Labrenzia sp. VG12: one gene and its partner. The protein of the gene in region 1 interacts with the protein of each later gene in a pairwise test. Links are inferred from orthologs where the notes say so. Each region holds a gene or a part of one and is shown on either strand. Other genes may lie near its edges.

Region 1 (3,096 bases):
CAGAAAGATGCCGATGAAACCGGACAGGACCAGCGGCACGAGATGATCGCCGGCAATGGAGCTCCAACCGGTGGTCAGGGCGACCCAGACGGACAGCATCAGCGCCACGAGGACCATGCGCGTGCAATTGAACGCAATTGCGCCCAGGTGCTGGGCCGGACCGGCGGACAGCAGACCCGTCAGGGCCCAGAGCGTTGCCGCCCCAAGGGCGGCGGCCTCATAGAGGAACATGGCTGCGATCCGTTAGGGGTTATCCGGAAGATCCGGGACCTGGCCCGTCCAGGCTGTTTCAAAAAAGGCGGCTTCCAGAACGCTCATGCGGCGGAAGAGATCGGCAAGATGCTGCTGGTGCTCTGCGGACAGGCCCGGACCGAGCCGATCCAGCTCTGACCTGATCCAGTCGACAAACGCCTGAAAGCCGGCAACGGCGTGGAGGTCGATCCATTCGGCTAGGTAGAAGGTCGCCGGGCGTTGTTTTTGCGCTTCCCGGAGGCCCCAGGTCAGGTAACACCATTCCGCGCAGAGCAGGCACGTGAGCCCGTCTTCATAGGAGCCCTTGCCGGCAGACGTCAAAAGCAGATCGGAAAAGGCCCGGGTCACGGGTCCCTGGGCTGCGGTCTCGTAGTTTTCCGGCAGGACACCGAGCGCCTTAAAGGAGCGCAGAAAATAGTCGTTTTCCTCAGATGTCAGCAGCGCCAGAAAACCGGCGAGCCGGGATTTGGACCGCATGCCGGGCGCTTTTGCCACCAGGTATCCAAGTGTGGAGGCCAGATCGGTGACAAAAGTGTAGTCCTCGATCAGATAGCGCGCATAGGCGGCTTCCGGCATGGTGTCATCGCCGATGGCTGCCGTGAAAGGATGCGTGCAGGCACTGGTCCAGTAAGGTTCCGCGCGGGCGGCAAGCCAGTCGGTAAAGCGTGCCTCGGGCGCAGTGGCCAGAAAGTCCTGAAAGGACCCGTTGAACGTGTCGGACATGGCGTGGCCATGCTCCCCTGGATTGTCAAAGAAAAACAGGCGCCGGATGGCGCCTGTTTTCCTCGATATCAAAAGTCTGCTCAGGCCGCAGCTTTTTTCGGCGAGATCAGGCCGCGGTTCACCAGAACCTCGGCGATCTGCACGGTGTTGAGCGCGGCGCCCTTGCGCAGGTTGTCGGATACCACCCACATGTTGAGGCCGTTCTCGACCGTAGCGTCCTCGCGGATACGCGAAATATAGGTCGCGTCCTCGCCTGCGCTTTCATAAGGCGTGATGTAACCGCCGTCTTCCTGCTTGTCGATGACGAGGCAGCCCGGCGCCTCACGCAGGATGTTGCGGGCTTCGTCCGCGGTGATCTCGTTTTCGAATTCGATGTTGACCGCTTCGGAATGGCCGATGAAGACGGGCACGCGCACGGCGGTGCAGGTCACCTTGATGGCCGGGTCGAGCATCTTCTTGGTCTCGGCCAGAACCTTCCATTCTTCCTTGGTGTAGCCGTCTTCCATGAAGGCATCGATATGCGGGATCACGTTGAAGGCGATGCGCTTCGTGAATTTTTCCGGTTCGATCGGATCGTTCACGAAAACCGCACGGGTCTGGTTGAACAGCTCTTCCATCGCGTCCTTGCCGCCACCTGAGACGGACTGGTAGGTGGCAACGACGATGCGCTTGATCTTGGCGTGGTCATGCAGCGGCTTCAGCGCCACGACCAGCTGTGCGGTGGAGCAGTTCGGATTGGCAATGATGTTCTTCTTGGTGAAGCCGGTGATGGCATCGGCATTCACTTCCGGCACGATCAGCGGCACATCCGCGTCGTAGCGCCAGGCGGAAGAGTTGTCGATGACAACGCAGCCCTGTGCGCCGATGCGCGGAGACCATTCCTTGGAAATGGTGCCGCCGGCGGACATCAGGCAGATATCCGTGTCGGAGAAGTCATAGTTCTCCATGGCCTGTACCTTCAGCGTCTTGTCGCCAAAGGAAACCTCGGTGCCCTGCGAGCGACGCGAGGCAAGGGCGACGACTTCGTCCGCCGGAAAGCCGCGCTCGGCGAGAATGTCGAGCATCTCGCGGCCGACATTGCCGGTGGCGCCTGCAATTGCGATCTTGAAACCCATCTTAGCTTAGTCCTTGTCCGTCTCCCCGCTGCGCCGGCTGCCCTGGTTCTGGATGGGCGTCGCCGGCTCCCGGCGCCTCCCATCCCCGGGGAGGCGGGATGAGCGGCACCGTCAAGCGGTGGTCTTGGTGGTCTTCGGTGTGCGTTTCAGTGCGGTTGCGGCATCGGTCCGGGTCTCGCCGCGCATGAAGGTAGCGCTGGCAAGGGCCAGGGACATCATATCCAGAATGTCGGCTTTCAGCCGGGTCATTGGGGGCTCGCAAACGTCAAAACTTGAGACGGCGGTGTTTTTGCCCGGAATATCGCTTGAGTCAACAAGGAAAACGATGGAATTGCGCGATTGGTATTCAACTTGTTGCTTGAAAGTGACGCATGGCTGTTTGTGCGGCCTGCTCATGAAGGGCGCGGCGATCGACCCGGCAGGATATCCGGCCGTGAATCTCGGCATCTTTCCCTCCAGGTTGCAGAAAGGACACTTTCAAAATGGCCGGTGAGAGTAAAGAGGGCTTTTGAGCAGCGCCTGCCGGCTTTCGTTGTTGACGTTGCGTCAATATGAGCGCTTCATGATCGGAGCAGCACCTTGAAGGACGGAGCTGAAGCCATGAACGACGACACTTACAACATTCTCTTTTTATGCACCCGCAACGCGGCACGGTCGGTCATGGCCGAAGCCATCGTCAATCGCCAGGGGCACGGGCGATTTCGGGCCTTTTCGGCCGGAACCAACCCGGCGAGGGAAGTGCGTCCGGAAGTCGTTCGCTTGTTGCAGCGCATGGACTGCAATGCCGAGGCGGCCTATGCGAAAAGTCTGACGGAACTGGTCGGCTCGAACATGCCGGAGCTCGATTTCATGATCACGATCTGTGATCAGGACAGGGAAAAGACCTGCCCTGTCTGGCCCGGGCATCCGACAACGGCCCTGTGGCCCCTGCCTGATCCGGGTGCGCAAGTGGCAAACGGGTCCGCATCGGATACGGATTACGCGGAGACCTTCAGGTGCCTCAGCG
Region 2 (3,044 bases), 1.5 Mb from region 1 along the record:
CCGGAATGCCGAAGGATTCAGCGGCTTCATGGACAGGCGACTTCTTCAGGTCCATGCCGCGGCCCGCCGGTCGTGGCGGCTGCGAATAACAGGCCACCACGTCATGGCCCTGGCCAACGATTTCCATCAGGGTCGGCACCGAGAAATCCGGGGTGCCCATGAAGATAACGCGTAGAGACATGTGGTTCCTGAAGGGTTCTGGAGATTTGACTCCTTATTGCGTCTCGGGCCGCCGCTTGCAAGAGAATGATGCGGTTGATTAACGAAGACGGCTCAACAAACACAAATGTCATCCTGAGTGTCTGGCCCGAAGGTGATCCAGGGCGCAGCATAGATCGTTCCTGGCACGAACTCGCCCCCTCTCGGTTGTCATCCCCGCGAAAGCGGGGACCAAGTCACCTTATGAATCCGCGCTACAAATTAGATCTGACCTCACGGGATCCTGGTTTCCCGCTTTCGCGGGAATGACAAATGTGACTGAAGCATTCGCCCTGGCCATCACTTTCGGGCCAGACTCCGAGGAGGACCTCCAGGTCCGTTTCTACGGATGGGTTTCAGATTTCAGAACACGTGGCCCATCCTTGAAGACAGCGCTCGCGCGCTTTTTCAGGATGACGGAGTGGCGTGTAAACGGCGCTGATCAGATCAGGCCAGACCGGGCAGCAGGACCTTGAGACTGCTGGTCATCATTTCCATCGCGATGGCGGCCAGGATCATGCCCATCAGGCGGCTCATCACGCTGTTGGCGGTCTCGCCGATGAAGCGCGACAGGAACGGTGCCGCAAAGAAAGTCCCGACAAGAAGCGCGATCGAGGCGGAGACACCGGCAACGTAGGCGACTTCCTGCTCAACGTTGCTGACCTGCCCGCGGAAAATGATCATGGTCGAGATCGACCCCGGCCCCAGCAGGATCGGCACCGTCAGGGGATAGATCGCAGGATTATCCTGCGATTTCATGTTTTCCTTTTCCTTTGACGAGCCATGATGGGCCTGGGCTTTCTGGCCCCGGATCAGGTCCAGCGCGATCAGAAGGATCAGGAAGCCGCCGGCCAGTCGAAAGGCATCCAGCGAGATGCCGAACACTTTCAGGATGATGTTTCCGGACAGGCCGACGATCACCGCGCCCACACTGAGACTGATCATCAGCGTGAACGCCACCTTGCGCTCAAAGGCAGGGCCCCGGTCGGCCGTCAGTGACAGGAACACCGGCAGGTTGGCAATCGGGCTCATGATGGCAAAAAGCGCGGCGAAGATCTTCAGGAACAAGGCCTGATCCATGTCGTCCGCCCTTTTGTTGTCGCCGGGTCAGAGTTTGCCGGCGAGCTTTGCCTGTTTGGTGAATTTCTTGACCACCCGGTCGCGTTTCAGTTTCGACAGGTAGTCAATGAACAGCGTACCGTTCAGATGGTCAAGTTCATGCTGCACACAGGTTGCCAGCAGGCCGTCGGCCTTGATTTCCTGTTCCGCGCCGTCCCGGTTGAGAAACTTGACGGCGACTTCCGCCGGACGCTCGACATCCTCGAAATAGTCCGGGATCGACAGGCAGCCTTCCTGGTAGACGGACAGATCCTCGCTCGACCAGACGATCTCGGGGTTGATGAACACCATCGGTTCCTTGGGCGCGTCTTCCTTGGCGACATCCAGCACGAAGATACGTTTCAGGATGCCGATCTGGCTGGCGGCCAGACCGATGCCCGGTGCGTCATACATGGTTTCCAGCATGTCGTCGGCCAGGGCGCGGATGTCGTCATTGACGGTTTCGATCGGCGCGCAGGTCTCGCGCAGCACGGGATCGGGAATGGTGATGATCGAGCGTTTTGTCATGGGCCTGACATAGATAATCACGCGGCGCCGGTCAACGCGGAAATCGGCTGCCCGGCAGGCGTTTTCAACCGGCTGTCACTTGCGCGCGGATGGGCGCCCGCCCCGAATCGTTCTATGTTTGTTTCATGAACGAGATCCTGTTTGAGTTTGGCGGCCGCCCCGTCACGGTTCTGGAGACCGCGATCGCCGGCGGTCTGTTGCTGCTGGCGCTGATTGTCTGGCTTGTGCTGAAGACCATGCGCGAGATCCGCCTGCGGGCGGAAGCCGACACGGCGTCGGCAGAACGCATTCACGAACTGGAAAGCCACCTGTCGCAGCTCCTCAAAAGCCAGGGCGAGATGACCGGCCGCATGCAGACCATGGCTGAAGTGTTCGGCTCGCGTCAGTCGGACATGATGCGCGCTGTCAACGAGCGCCTCGACGGCATGGGCCACAAGCTCAACCTTTCCATGGCCGATACCAGCAAACGCACCCAGGACGGCTTGCGTCATCTGCATGAACGGCTGGCGGTGATCGACCGGGCGCAGCGCACCATCACGGATCTGTCCGGACAGGTCGGCCAATTGCAGGAGATCCTTTCCAACAAGCAGACCCGCGGTGCCTTCGGCCAGGGCCGGATGGAGGCGATCATTCAGGACCAGATGGCGCCGAGCACCTATTCCTTCCAGGCGACCCTTTCCAACAACAGCCGCCCGGACTGTCTGATCCACATGCCGAACGGCGCCCCGTCGCTGGCCATTGATGCCAAGTTTCCGCTCGAGGCCTACAACCTGTTGCGCAATGCGGAGAGCGACGAGCAGCTGAAATATGCCCAGGCGCAGTTCCGCCGGGACTTCACCAAACACATCCAGGATATCGGTGAGAAATACCTGCTGCCCGGAGAGACGCAGGACACCGCCTTCCTGTTCGTGCCGTCGGAAAGCATCTTTGCCGAACTCAACGAAAACTTCGAAGATCTGGTGCAGAAGGCGCACCGGGCCCGGGTCGTGATCGTGTCTCCGTCGCTCTTGATGCTGTCGATCCAGGTGATCCAGTCCGTGCTGCGTGATGCGAAGATGCGCGAACAGGCGCACCTGATCCAGGCCGAGGTCGGCCATCTGATCACCGATGTCGGCCGCCTGAACGACCGGGTCGGCAAGCTGCAATCGCATTTTGCCCAGGCCAACAAGGATATCGACCAGATCCTGATTTCCACCGACAAGATCACCAAGCGCAGCCGC

What was found.
Region 2: the proteins of CHH27_RS17625 (region 1) and def interact in binary tests that used the Escherichia coli proteins (3 or more experiments, as listed by UniProt). The link is inferred for Labrenzia sp. VG12 from one-to-one orthologs.

Annotation. Positions count from the first base shown.
Region 1 is NZ_CP022529.1:3,817,174-3,820,269, reverse strand. Bases 74-2,847 are described here. They hold CHH27_RS17625 (aspartate-semialdehyde dehydrogenase), read right to left. Parts: upstream 2,091-2,847; coding sequence 1,056-2,090; downstream 74-1,055. Other genes in these bases: CHH27_RS17615 (arsenate reductase ArsC), read left to right, coding at 2,691-2,847; CHH27_RS27725 (hypothetical protein), read right to left, coding at 2,202-2,339; CHH27_RS17630 (TenA family protein), read right to left, coding at 244-975; CHH27_RS17635 (DMT family transporter), read right to left, coding at 74-231. Also shown: more of CHH27_RS17635, read right to left, coding at 1-73; more of CHH27_RS17615, read left to right, coding at 2,848-3,096.
Region 2 is NZ_CP022529.1:5,268,426-5,271,469, reverse strand. The notes cover bases 66-2,787. They hold def (peptide deformylase), read right to left. Parts: upstream 1,825-2,787; coding sequence 1,306-1,824; downstream 66-1,305. Other genes in these bases: CHH27_RS24325 (DNA recombination protein RmuC), read left to right, coding at 1,950-2,787; CHH27_RS24335 (MarC family protein), read right to left, coding at 646-1,278; fmt (methionyl-tRNA formyltransferase), read right to left, coding at 66-181. Outside these bases: more of fmt, read right to left, coding at 1-65; more of CHH27_RS24325, read left to right, coding at 2,788-3,044. UniProt on the Escherichia coli protein: Removes the formyl group from the N-terminal Met of newly synthesized proteins. Requires at least a dipeptide for an efficient rate of reaction. N-terminal L-methionine is a prerequisite for activity but the enzyme has broad specificity at other positions.